Bacillus pumilus: one gene and its partner. The protein of the gene in region 1 binds, or shares a complex with, the protein of each later gene. Links are inferred from orthologs where the notes say so. Each region holds a gene or a part of one and is shown on either strand. Other genes may lie near its edges. The genes, in order: gcvH and GKC25_RS04860.

Region 1 (7,031 bases):
TAGATTATATTGCAGATGAAGGCGTGCAGATTCACGGCGGATATGGATTCATGCAAGAATACGAGGTCGAAAGAGCCTATCGTGACTCGCGGATTAACCGTATTTTTGAAGGGACAAACGAAATCAACCGTCTGCTTGTACCAGGCACATTCCTGAAGAAAGCGATGAAAGGGGAGCTTCCGCTGCTTCAAAAAGCGCAAACCTTACAGGAAGAGCTCATGATGATGATGCCGGAAGAGCCGGGTGATCAGCCGCTCGATCAAGAAAAATATTTACTCGCCCATGCGAAAAAGACCGCCCTTATGGTATCTGGTATGGCAGCGATGAAGTATGGAAAAGCTTTAGACAAAGAGCAAGAAATCCTTGTGAACATAGCGGATATCGTCAATGAAATTTTTGCTGCTGAATCGGCGATTCTGCGTACCGAAAAGGCAATCGCTTCATCAGGGCTAGAAAAGAACGCTCAAAAGCTTGCCTACACACAAATTTTCACGCAGGAAGCCTTCTTAAAAATTGAAGCCCATGCAAAAGAATCCTTGATCGCGATGGAAGAAGGAGATTCACTCCGCATGAGTCTGTCAGCTCTTCGCAAACTGACAAGATTCACCCCGATCAATGTCATCGCCAAAAAGCGCGAAGTGGCGAAACGAATCTTTGAAGCAGAGAAATATATCGTATAAGGACAGCTTAAAAGGTGCGGAGTGATATCCGCACCTTTTTGTAAGCATACATTTAGGTTTTTAAAATATTTTGTGATAAAATGTTCTCACAATTTGCAGGAGGTGAAAATGGTGGCTTTAGATTTTTATGAATACCCATCTTGCGGTACATGCCGAAAAGCAAAAAAATGGCTGGAAGAACACAATAAAGACATCAACAGCATACATATCGTCGAAGAGACGCCTGATAAAGAAACATTAAAAGCCCTTTACGAAAAAAGCGGCTTAGAGCTGAAGAAGTTCTTTAATACAAGCGGACAGAAATACCGGGAGCTACAGCTGAAAGATCAACTTCCTGCAATGTCAGAGGACGAGCAGCTAGAATTACTCGCGTCTAACGGAATGCTGATCAAGCGTCCGATTACAACAGACGGTAAACGAGTCACAGTTGGATTTAATGAAGATACATTTAAAAGCGTCTGGAAATGATGTAACTTTCATTCAGATTGTGGTATCTTCAATATAGATTGAAAGAAAAGACTGGAGGGGTATTGAATGAGCACACCAAAAGATTTACGTTATTCAGAAGAACATGAATGGGTCAAAGTAGAAGGGGATAAGGTGCGTATCGGTATTACGCATTTTGCTCAATCTGAGCTAGGCGATATCGTGTTCGTTGAGCTTCCTGAAGTAGGAGACAAAATCACAGCGGACGAGCCTTTCGGAAGTGTAGAATCAGTGAAAACAGTTTCTGAGCTTTACGCACCGATCAACGGCACAATCGTCGAAGTGAACGATGAGCTGGATGACAGCCCTGAATTCGTCAACGACTCTCCATACGAAAAAGCATGGATGATCGTGGTAGAGCCAGCTGATGCATCTGAAATCGAGAACTTGATGACTGCTGAGCAATATGAAGAAATGACAAAAGAAGACTAATTCACGTGAAATTGGACACTCTACCTTTATGGGGGTGTCCAATTTGTCTTTTCAAAAAGAACAGGTGGATATAACAGATCATGTCACTGGACGATTCAAAGAAAGCGGCATGGTGCTGTATCATCAAAATGAAGAGATTGGCACGATGATTAGTGAAAACCAATATGAGTTAAAATCAGGTTATTCCTATGATCAAAATCGTTTTTATCGTCTGACGGATACATTGACCCACGGGACAGAAAAATATGTAGACTGTGATGATGAAAATGGCTGGTGCTAATCACAGATGAGGCTGCAGTGAGCATAAGCTGCAGTCTTTTTAGTGCAAGTGCCCAATCTTTACAACCTCGATGAAAGATTGTAATCTAAGGGAGAAGTGAACAATGTCAAAAGGGCCGGGTGATCGTGTTGAATGTAGAGGTAGAAAAGGTCATCATTGTAGAAGGTAAAACAGACAAACAAAAGCTAAAAGAAGTCATAAGTGAACCTGTTACCATCATTTGCACCAATGGCACGATCAGTACATCGAAGCTGGATCAGCTCGTAGACGAATTATTGGGGAAAGACGTTTACATATTAGCAGACAGTGACGATGCAGGCGACAAACTGCGGAAGCAATTTCGAAAAGAATTCCCTGAAGCACTTCATCTTTTTGTCGACAGAACATACCGCGAAGTGGCCGCTTCACCGTCAGCCCACATTGCATCTATCCTATTAGCTGCAAACATTGATGTTCATTCGAAATATTTATGAGGGTGGACGTATATGAAAGAGATTGAAGAACACGAATTCAAGGAAATAAAGGACGATTTATTTCTTTTATATTTATATACACCGTTTTGCGGGACATGTCAGCTGGCAAAGAAAATGCTGACAGTCGTAGACACCATGCAGCCGGATGTACCATTTTATGAAAACAATTTAAACTACTCACCAGGCTTTGCAAAAGCTTTTGAGATCGAAAGCGTTCCTTGCTTTATACTGTTTAAAAAAGGTGAGCTGGTGCAAAAAGGCTATGCCTTTCACTCCGTTCCATATCTTCATGAAATGATTGAAACCGCTAAATAAAGCGGTTTTTTGTCATATTTCAAGCAATTCGTCTGAAAATTTGTCGAGTTATTTATAAAGGACAAGCCAATGTTTGTAGAGAAATGTTATGTATAACCAAATGACAGGGAGGTTATACATGTGGAAAATGTGAAAACCCATGGGAACACAGGGCAGCGTTTATTATTAAAACCGCTGCTCTCATCATCATCCTTGAAGATTACATTTGAGGCGGAAACTGACTCTTGTACATTGATTGTGGATGAGCGTGGTGAAGTGAAGAAACTACCTGCAATTGAGTTATCGGATCTCATCTTTTATGGTGAGAGAAAAGAAATACTTCAATTATTAGATGGAGATATGTCCTTACAGCAGTTAATTAGCAGAGGACAAGTAAAAGTAAAAGGGTCATTCCGTGCGCTCTTAAGACTAGAGGCTGTGCTTTGGCTGACGAACGGTTTTTTTCGAAAAATGATAACGTAGTCGTTTACTTGGAAATTAGCGATTTACAGCGTTGACATATCTCGGGTAGCATGATATTCTACGTTAGTAAAAACATGAACATCACATAAAACAACATATTTTCTCTTATTAAGAGAGGTGGAGGGACGTGCCCTATGAAACCCGGCAACCGTCAGCATAGCTGAAATTGGTGCCAATTCACTCAAAGCCGCAATGCTTTGAAAGATGAGAGAAAGGCGTATTGAACATAAAAGGCCTTTCTGCTTGCGTTGCAGTTAGGTCTTTTTTACTGACCTGGTGTCAGGCTAGAGGCATGACAGCAGGAAGAATAAATAACGTATGTGATGGCAACCTATAGATTCAGCAAGAAAGCAGGTGAACAGACTGTGATCCATTTACAGAATGTATCAAAAACGTACCACTCTAAAAGCGGAAATGTTGATGCCGTGAAAGAAGTTAACTTGGATATCGATAAAGGTGAAATATTCGGAATTATCGGGTATAGCGGTGCCGGAAAAAGCTCGCTTATTCGCCTATTAAACGGTCTGGAGCTGCCAACAGCAGGAATTGTTGAAGTGGCAGGCAACCGGATCAATGAAGTATCGAATGCGAAACTTCGGAAAGCAAGACAAGAAATCAGTATGATCTTCCAGCACTTCAACCTACTTTGGTCAAGAACGGTGAGACAAAATATTATGTTCCCGCTTGAGATCGCAGGTGTAAAGGCATCAAAACGGAGAGAACGTGCGAATGAACTGATTAAATTAGTCGGTTTAGAAGGAAAAGAAAATGCGTATCCGTCTCAGCTAAGCGGCGGACAAAAGCAGCGTGTGGGGATTGCGAGAGCATTAGCAAATGATCCAAAGGTTCTTCTTTGTGACGAAGCGACGTCTGCGCTTGATCCGCAAACAACCGATTCCATCCTTGAGCTTTTGGCGGATATCAATAAACGACTAGGGCTCACGATTGTGCTGATTACACACGAAATGCACGTCATTCGCAAAATTTGTCATCGCGTGGCGGTCATGGAGAATGGACGTATTGTCGAAGAAGGCGAAGTATTACGCGTGTTCAGACAGCCAAAGGAAGAAATGACGAAGCGATTTGTGAAACAGCTTGCTGAACCAGAGGAAGCGAAAGAAACAATCGAGCACGTCTTAGAGCGAGTAAAAGAAGGTCAGGTCGTACGGTTGTCCTTTATTGGCGATTCTGCCGAGCAGCCGCTGATCACTGAAATCATTCGATCCTTCAAGGTCGATGTGAACATCCTTCAAGGGAAGATTTCTCAAACGCAGGAAGGCGCGTTTGGAACACTCTTTATCCATATTAATGGAGAAGAGACCGAGGTAGAAAAAGCCATCGCCTATATCCAAAGCAAACAGGTTGAAATCGAGGTGATGACACATGTTTGAGAAATGGTTTCCGAACGTTGATTTAGATGTCATTTGGAATGCAACGGGTGAAACGGTGTACATGACACTCATTTCACTAGCATTTGCTTTTATTATTGGTATCATCCTTGGGCTATTGCTCTTTCTGACTAGTAAAGGCGGTCTTTGGGAAAATAAACCGATTAACACCGTTATCGGGGCAGTCGTCAACATTTTTAGATCGATTCCTTTTATCATTTTAATCATTCTATTATTAGGGTTTACAAAACTTATTATGGGCACAATTCTAGGTCCCAATGCAGCCCTCCCTGCCCTTGTCATAGGGTCAGCTCCATTCTATGCACGCCTTGTCGAAATTGCACTGCGTGAAGTAGACAAAGGAGTCATTGAAGCAGCACGATCAATGGGAGCGAAAACGTCGACCATCATTTTCAAAGTATTGCTGCCAGAATCATTGCCAGCCCTCATTTCAGGTATTACCGTAACAGCGATTGCTCTAATTGGCTCAACTGCGATTGCAGGTGCAATTGGAGCAGGCGGACTTGGTGACCTTGCTTATGTAGAGGGATACCAATCTGGTAATACAGATGTCACACTTGTTGCCACTGTGTTTATTCTCATCATCGTCTTTATTATTCAAATAATCGGTGATTTGATTACAAATAAAATTGATAAACGTTAAGGGAGGATTTATTCATGAAGAAATTGATTTTAAGTGCACTATTTCTAGCATTTGCAGGCATTTTAGCTGCATGCGGTTCATCTAATAACGCAAGTGATAGCAAAACCATTACGGTTGCGGCTTCAAAAACACCACATGCCGAGATTCTTGAAGAAGCAAAACCACTTCTAAAAGAAAAAGGCTACGATCTCAAAGTGAAAGTACTTAGTGATTATAAAATGTACAACAAAGCGTTAGCTGAAAAAGAAGTGGATGCAAACTTTTTCCAACATATCCCTTACTTGAACGAAGAGAACAAATCAAACAAAGATTATAACCTAGTAAGTGCTGGTGCGGTTCACCTTGAGCCTTTCGGTATCTACTCTAAGAAATACAAATCAGTAAAAGATATTCCAAATGGCGGCATCATCATCATGACAAACAACGTAGCTGAGCAAGGACGTATGCTTGCTCTATTACAAAATGCCGGTGTCATTAAGCTTGATCCAAAGGTTGATACAATCAACTCAACGGTCAAGAACATCAAAGAAAACCCAAAGAACCTAAAGTTCAAAAAAATCGCTCCTGAACTAACAGCGAAAGCTTATGAAAACAGTGAAGGTGATGCTGTGTTTATCAACGTCAACTATGCGATTCAAAATAAATTGAATCCGAAAAAAGATTCAATTGAACTTGAGCAAACAAAGAACAACCCGTATGCAAACATCGTGGCTGTTCGCAAAGGTGAAGAAAAATCAGAGAAGATCAAGACATTAATGGAAGTTCTTCACTCTGATAAAATTAAAGAATTCATCGACAAAAAATACGACGGTGCAGTTCTACCGGTATCTGAATAACAACGATTCAACCTTGCTTTCATCAAAGCGAGGTTTTTTGTGTATTTTTTCAAATCTCGCTCATAATAAAAACGAACAAATGACCTGAAGGGATGGAATAAAGATGAATGAACAGCATATGAGCGGATCTATGCAGCAATCACTGACGGATTATAAAACGGCAATGGGTGAATTTCAGAAGAAAATGCCGGTGTTTGGGAAGAAATTCAATGAATTTACGGAGCAATGCTTTCAGAGCGATTCATTAACGCAAAAGGAAAAGCAAATGATTGCCCTTGGCATCAGTATTCATGCACAGGATGAATACTGCATGATTTATCATACAAAGGGAGCGCTCGATCAAGGCGCGACAGAAGAGAATTTGCTGGAGGTTGTCAGCGTGGCGGCAGCATTTGGCGGCGGGGCAGCACTGAGTCAAGGGATTACTGTCGTTCAGCAATGTATAGATGAATTTGGAGGACAGACGCATTAAGGGAAGGATAAGACGGTATTTTTCCATAACAGGGAGTTGAGTCGTTCTCAGCCGATTGTGAGAGAAAATATGCCAGCATAGAACGTCATATCCCTTTTGAGTGAAGCCGCATGTCTTTGATATAATAAAGCTACACTCAAAGAAGGGAATGGTTTATTATTTGTTCGGACCATAGTACACTGGGATTGGATTATACCGCCGAGATGGAAAAGGCCATGCATAAAGCTCATGGCATGAGCTATGCAGAGTACGAAAGAGACCATGACTTACGGATGAAAGTGGAATATAAACGAGAGCAGTCCTATCGAGATGAGAAAAGACAGCTCGCAAAAATGAATATACGAGGCTATTAAATAGCTCAGGGACGGGGAGAACAGTTTCCCGTCCTTTCTTTATGAAAACAGTCTTTTCGACATAAATCCTTTTATCTACCGGCTTTTTTTGTTAGAATTTTGAGAGCATCCTCTCACGTATATCGTGAATGTGTTGTATTCACTTTTAATTTGTTATAAAATTAGAATGAGAATAAATTGAGAATAATGA
Region 2 (6,990 bases), 1.9 Mb from region 1 along the record:
AAGTCAATAAAAAGTGTCTTCAGAACTAAAACTCATCATATAAAAATACTAAAAAACCCTTTTATGACAAGGGTTTTACCTTTTTACCTATTTTTCAGAAAAAATAAAAAGCACTTTTGACTCCAACTGACGATGGAGGAAAAAAGTGCTTTTTATTTCAATTTTTTACCTTATTTAAGATAACTTACTTGTGAGCATTCCTCACATTCATTACCGTAACACTCGTGTTGTTCCATTAAATCATTTCCACATTTTGTGCATTTCTTTGAGGGCAAATTTCTAAAAAACTCAGTGATTTTTCCTAGCATTTGTCATCCTCCAATACGTTTTGTTGCTATTATTGTATTATAACAGATTGATAATTGTCAATCTGTTTTGTAACAATAGGCAAGAAGAATGCTTTTTTCATGAAAAATGGGTATATTGTAAGAAGGGGATTTTTAGAAAAGGAGGGAAAAATGACGATGAAATTAACTGTCATTGGATGCTACGGAGGGTTTCCGGCCGCTGGTGAAGCGACGTCAGGGTACCTTTTTGAATCAGATGGCTTTCGTCTGCTTGTAGACTGCGGGAGCGGTGTTCTTTCCAAACTGCAGCAATACATTGATATAGAAGAACTAGATGCTGTTCTCCTTTCTCATTATCACCACGATCATATTGCGGATATCGGACCTCTCCAATATGCGAAGCTAGTGGGATATCATTTAGGAAAAAGCAGCGGTCCGCTTCCGATCTATGGACATACGGGTGATCAAAAAGTATTTGGGCGACTTGCGGATGATGTACATACTAAGGCAGAGGCTTATCAGCCAGAAGAGGGTATTCAAATTGGTCCATTTCAAATTGATTTTTTGAAAACGGTTCATCCGGCAGAATGCTATGCTATGAGAATTCAGGCAGGGGATGCTGTGGTGGTGTATACAGCAGACTCAAGTTATCAGGACGCATTTATCCCATTTAGCAAGGATGCAGATCTACTGATTGCTGAAAGCAATTTTTATGCTGGACAGGACGGATCGAGTGCAGGACATATGAACAGTACAGAGGCGGGCAAGCTTGCAAAGGAAGCAAATGTTGGGGAACTCATCATCACCCATCTGCCCCATTTTGGCCGTCATAAAGACCTAGTCAATGAAGCACAGGCGTTATATACTGGCAATATACAGCTTGCCCATTCAGGGCTTAGATGGAACAAGGAAGGAAGATAGAGATGCTGTTTATCGATAACGAACAACATTATGATCCAATGATTAATTTGGCAATAGAAGAGTATTGCTTAAAATATTTAGATCCTGATGAAACGTATTTGCTGTTTTACATCAATCAGCCGTCGATTATTATTGGAAAGAACCAAAATACAATAGAAGAAATCAATACGAAGTATGTAGAAGACAACGGCATCAAAGTTGTCCGCCGCCTGTCTGGTGGTGGCGCAGTTTATCATGACAAAGGAAACTTAAACTTCAGCTTTATCACAAAAGACGATGGGGACAGCTTCCATAACTTCAAAAAGTTCACCGAGCCAGTCATCAAAGCGCTTGAAAAGCTTGGTGTCAAAGCGGAATTAAGCGGGAGAAATGACATCATGGCAGATGGGCGAAAAATTTCTGGAAATGCCCAGTTCGCTACAAGAGGACGTATTTTCAGCCATGGCACGCTGCTATTTGATTCAGAAATCGAACATGTCGTTTCGGCTTTAAATGTGAAAAAAGAAAAGATTGAATCAAAAGGCATTAAATCCATTAGAAGCAGGGTTGCCAATATTAGTGAATTGATGGATCAAAAGATGACAACAGAAGAATTTAGAAAAATTCTTCTAAGTTACATTTTCGATACGAATGGGGATGTCCCTCAATATCAGTTGACTGAGAAGGATTGGGAAAAGATTCACGAGATTTCTCGGGATCGATATCAAAAATGGGAATGGAACTACGGCCGTTCACCGAAATTTAATTTACAGCATTCTAAAAGATTCCCAGCCGGCTCCATTGATCTTCGATTAGAAGTGAAAAAAGGCATCATCCAAGACTGCAAAATCTTTGGTGATTTCTTTGGTGTAGGGGATATTGCTGATATTGAAAAAAGACTCATTGGGGAGCAATATGATCGCAAAACGATCAGCGGCGTATTAGAAGATATGGATATGCGCCACTACTTCGGCAACGTATCAAAAGAGGATTTTCTTGATTTGATTTATTAAAAGGGACAAGCACGGCTAGAGATAGCGGTGCTTTTTTGATTGAAAGAAATGAAAGCGATTCACATTTGATCTTGTGGATTTTTTCGATTGTCTATTATAATAGAAAGGAGGAATGTTTGGCTATAAAATGAATGGCTATTCATTCATTGATGACATGTAAGGGGTGGGAGAATGGATTTGATCAAAAATCTAGAGCAGACGGCGATGACGAAAGGAGAAAATATCGCATTGATCTTTGAAGGAAATAAGTGGACCTATCGAGAGCTGATGACAAGTATCGAGCGATTTGCAGATGGAATAGTCAACGAAGGGTTTCAAGCTGGGGATCATATCGCGCTTATTTTAGGAAATTCACCGCATTTTGTCATTTCTTTTTTTGGTGCCTTAAAGGCAGGACTTGTCGTAGTACCAGTCAATCCAACATACACACCTAGTGAAATTGGCTATATGCTGATTACAGGTGATGTAAAAGGGATTGTTGCCCCTGAACAGCTACTGCCAGTGTACGAGCAGGTGTACGAACAGCTTCCGTCTATTGAACGAGTGATTATTTGTGCAGAAAATGAATCTGCATGCAGATCAAGTTTTAAGGAAGTATCTGATCGTCTTGTCTTCTTTGGAAAGCTTGTGTCTGGTCATGCGAAAGAGAACGTGCATCCTTCTATTCATCAGGACGATACGGCAGTTATTCTATTTACATCTGGCACGACAGGAAAACCAAAGGGTGCGATGCTGACTCATTTCAACCTTTATTCAAATGCCAGAGACGTCGCTGAGTACCTATCCATTGATGAAAAGGACAAGGTCATTGCCGCTTTGCCGATGTTCCACGTATTTTGTTTAACGGTTTGTATGAATGCACCATTGATTCATGGCGCGACCATTTATGTCATGCCGCATTTCAGCCCATCGGAGCTTTTGCGTATGATGGAAAAAGAGAAGCCAACGTTATTTGTTGGTGTTCCGACTATGTATAACTATTTGTACCGCCAGGAAGGGCACGAGGAAGCGATGTCCTCAGTGAGGATTTGTATATCTGGCGGTGCCTCAATGCCTGTTGCCTTACTTCACGGTTTTGAGAAAAAATTTGGTGTCACGGTGCTGGAGGGCTACGGATTATCAGAGGCTTCCCCAGTAACTGCATTCAATCCTCTTGATGGAAAAAGAAAACCCGGTTCAGTTGGGACCGACATTATGAATGTGAAGAATAAGATCGTGAATGAACTGGGAGAAGAAGTCGGTCCAAATGAAGTCGGAGAGCTGACAGCAAAAGGACCAAACATTATGAAAGGCTACTATCAAATGCCAGAAGATACTGAAGCTGCACTAAGAGGCGGCTGGCTGTATACCGGTGATTTAGCGAGAAGAGATGAAGAAGGATACATTTATATTGTCGACCGGAAAAAGGATATGATTCTCGTTGGCGGGTATAATGTTTATCCAAGAGAAGTAGAAGAAGTGCTTTATCAACATGAAGCTGTAGCAGAAGCCGTCGTCATCGGTGTGCCAGATCCGAACACCGGAGAAGCTGTCGTCTGTTACATTTCCCCTAAGAAACATGCTCACATCGATCAAGAAGACATCATCACACATTGTTCACGCTTTTTAGCGAAATATAAGCAGCCCCAAACGATCCATTTCATAGATGATATTCCAAAGAACACAACAGGTAAAATTTTAAGAAGAGCACTAAAGGAAAAGTATCAAGCAGAGGAAAGTAAATAAAAAAAGGGAGTCTCTTATGAGGAGGCTCCCTCAGCATGTAGACAAACCCTCGCATTCAGGTCTGAAAAGGTTTTCTATCGCGCTGAAAAGAAGACAAAGGGCTAAAATAAAGATCATTTTAGCCCTTTTGAATCGCTTCTTTTAACTGTTTCTGAAAAGAATTAGACTGTTTTTGATTCAGTTCATAATACGTGCCATCTACTAAAAAAACGACCTGTGAACGGCTCGTCCAGAGCTGAAAGGTGGTGCCGTTTGTTCGGCCGTACATCACCTTGGCGATATAATCTGGTTCCTTTAAATTTTTCTTAAGATGATTGCTTGTTTGTTTGCCTTTGTTTAATTCTTCTATTAAATCTTCTGCTGTGTCCTTATCATCTATTTCATAAGATATGGACTCGTTTGCAGGTGAAAGCAGCAATTTTTCTGCTCGATTCTCATCAAAGATTTCGCTCGTCCGGCTGAACACATAAAAGAAGGTAATGAGTAAAAGTCCAAAGATCACAACTCCTGCAAGGATTTTCTTCATTTTAATCCTCCAACTCTCTGTTTTATATGTAGCATCTCCGATTTTCGAGTAGCATAATCATTTTTTTCGCGAAAGCTTTTTCAGATGGGGCATGCTATGATGGAGCCACATGAGACAGGTTCTAAACAAAAAAATGGTTGATTAGAATAGAGAGAGGGATGGAAAGGAGGCTGACCAGTGCGAGTACGTAAATGGGTAGCTCTTGCAACGGTAGCTTACATATTGTACGGTCTTTTTATTTATTCTTATTTGTTTCTATTTGGGGATTCATCGGTTCCTGAAAGTGTAAAAGGAACAAGTGCAGATCCGCATACCTTTATGACAAGCCATGAACTTGCCATCAGCGAGAATTTCTCGAACATACGTAATCTGCTGTATTTCATGACAATTCCATTAGATTGGTATGTTTTTTTTCTTCTGCTCATTTCAGGGTTTTCACGAAAAATAGCAGACTGGAGCCTGGCAGCAGCTCGTTTCACATTTTTAAGCAAACTTGTATATGTGTTTGTGCTGTCGCTTTTGACAATGCTGATTTCATTGCCCATTAAGTGGATTGGCTATCAGCTGTCTTTGCACTACGGAGTATCTGCTCAAAGTACGGCAAGCTGGTTTAAAGATCAAATACTGGATTTCTGGATTCAATATCCACTTCTTGCCCTATGTGCTATTGTATTCTTTTGGCTCATTCAAAAAAGAAGAAAGCGTTGGTGGCTGTATGCTTGGTGTTTGACAGTCCCCTTCACGCTATTTCTCTTCTTTATACAGCCGGTCGTCATTGATCCGTTATATAACAATTTTTATCCACTAAAGGATCAAGCTCTTGAGAACAAGATCTTAACGCTTGCAGACAAAGCACATATCCCGGCAGATCATGTATATGAGGTCAATATGTCTGAGAAAACGAATACAATGAATGCTTATGTCACAGGGATTGGTGAAAATAAGCGTATTGTGTTATGGGATACGACACTGCAAAAGCTGAAAGATCGCGAAATTTTATTTATTATGGCACATGAAATGGGACATTACGTCATGAAGCATGTCTATATAGGATTAGCAGGATATCTAGTGCTGTCACTTGCCGGATTTTTTGCGATCGACCGTCTCTATTTTTATTTTTATCAAAAGGGAGCAGTTCCATTTCGGCTGAGGGTGTCAAACGACATCGCTGCTCTTCCGCTTCTTCTCATTATCGTATCGATGCTGTCATTTGCAGCTTCACCTTTTACAAATGCAGTTTCAAGACATCAAGAACGAGCAGCTGACGAATATGCGGTAAACCTGACAAAAGACGGAGAGGCAGGGGTGACGTCTTTTCAAAAGCTTGCAAAATCAGGGCTGTCTCAGGTGAATCCACCGCTTTTAGTGAAGGTCTTCCGCTATGGACACCCAACCATGATGGAGAGAATCATGGAGATGGAAAATGCAGCGGAAAAAGAGGAAACGTCGAGGAAGCAATAAACAAATAAAATCCGGCTGGATCAGCCGGATTTTTTTCGCGCTTGTTTAGTTAGAAGCCGCTTGAGCGTTGATTAACCCTTTGCCGTAATAGAAGGAGTTACCAAGCGGTGTTGCCGTGTTTTCTAAGCGCTGGCGAACCTGTGAATTTGATAGGTTCGGATTTTTAGAAAGAATAAGCGCTGCTGCTCCTGCTACATGAGGAGACGCCATAGAAGTTCCAGTATAAGATGTGTATCCACTGCTTGGTACTGTACTTAAAATAGAAGTACCAGGTGCAGAAACATCTAATTCAGGACCTGCGCTGGAAGACGAGTTTCTGACATTGCTGCTGTTTACATTGGCAACGGCAATTGTAGAATCATATTTTGCTGGATAGCCAACTGTACTTGTAGAGCCAGTGGAACCTGAATTACCTGCGGCCGCCACAACAACGACTCCGCGGTTATTTGCTGTATCAACGGCATTTTTAAGCGCTGTTGAACCGTTTGGTCCACCTAAGCTCATATTGATGACATCCATGTTATTGGCTACAGCCCATTCAATACCGCTAATGATCCAGCTGTATTGTCCGTCGCCATTGCGGTCTAATACTTTAACAGCATATAGGGAAGCACTTGGAGCGACCCCAAGAACACCAATTGTGTTATCAAGGGCAGCAATGGTTCCGGCTACGTGAGTTCCATGTGATTGAAAGTCTTGGGTGGCATTTGGCTCTGAAGGGACGAAGCTGGCACCGCCTGCAACATTTAAGTCAGGATGTGCAGCGTGGATTCCAGTATCAAGGACAGCTACTTTGACATTAGCACCTTTATAACCTTGAGCGTGTACAGCTGGAGCTTTGATTTGAGGGATTCCATAAGGGACGGTTTGTGCATATGCTTCTGCTTTGTGGTCTTCTTCTACGTAAGCAATGCTAGGGTCATGTTCAAGTTTTTTTGCGGCTTGTTCGGACATCTTTACTTGTGCGGCATTAATAAGACGATATTGCTTTTCTAGTTTTCCGCCATTTTGAGTGACGGCTTGTTTCTTAGAGCTGTTTGTGGTGGCAGAGGCTTTAAAGCCAACAATATAGCTCTTT

The links.
Region 2: the proteins of gcvH (region 1) and GKC25_RS04860 are in contact, whole or in part, in a crystal structure (PDB 3A7A), measured with the Escherichia coli proteins. The link is inferred for Bacillus pumilus from one-to-one orthologs.

Annotation. Positions count from the first base shown.
Region 1 is NZ_CP046128.1:2,852,413-2,859,443, reverse strand. Bases 1-2,906 are described here. They hold gcvH (glycine cleavage system protein GcvH), read left to right. Parts: upstream 1-1,214; coding sequence 1,215-1,598; downstream 1,599-2,906. Other genes in these bases: GKC25_RS14635 (SCP2 sterol-binding domain-containing protein), read left to right, coding at 2,787-2,906; GKC25_RS14640 (thioredoxin family protein), read left to right, coding at 2,364-2,666; GKC25_RS14645 (toprim domain-containing protein), read left to right, coding at 2,007-2,351; GKC25_RS14650 (YusG family protein), read left to right, coding at 1,642-1,878; GKC25_RS14660 (arsenate reductase family protein), read left to right, coding at 792-1,148. Also shown: more of GKC25_RS14635, read left to right, coding at 2,907-3,128; GKC25_RS14630 (methionine ABC transporter ATP-binding protein), read left to right, coding at 3,494-4,519; GKC25_RS14625 (methionine ABC transporter permease), read left to right, coding at 4,512-5,180; methionine ABC transporter substrate-binding lipoprotein MetQ, read left to right, coding at 5,195-6,016; GKC25_RS14615 (carboxymuconolactone decarboxylase family protein), read left to right, coding at 6,120-6,488; GKC25_RS14610 (hypothetical protein), read left to right, coding at 6,704-6,841. UniProt on the Escherichia coli protein: The glycine cleavage system catalyzes the degradation of glycine. The H protein shuttles the methylamine group of glycine from the P protein to the T protein.
Region 2 is NZ_CP046128.1:1,002,398-1,009,387, forward strand. The notes cover bases 341-3,205. They hold GKC25_RS04860 (lipoate--protein ligase), read left to right. Parts: upstream 341-1,210; coding sequence 1,211-2,200; downstream 2,201-3,205. Other genes in these bases: GKC25_RS04855 (MBL fold metallo-hydrolase), read left to right, coding at 465-1,208; GKC25_RS04865 (fatty acid--CoA ligase family protein), read left to right, coding at 2,372-3,205. In the rest of the region: protein YhfH, read right to left, coding at 171-308; more of GKC25_RS04865, read left to right, coding at 3,206-3,925; GKC25_RS04870 (hypothetical protein), read right to left, coding at 4,044-4,451; GKC25_RS04875 (M48 family metallopeptidase), read left to right, coding at 4,629-5,912; GKC25_RS04880 (serine alkaline protease SapB), read right to left, coding at 5,958-6,990. UniProt on the Escherichia coli protein: Catalyzes both the ATP-dependent activation of exogenously supplied lipoate to lipoyl-AMP and the transfer of the activated lipoyl onto the lipoyl domains of lipoate-dependent enzymes.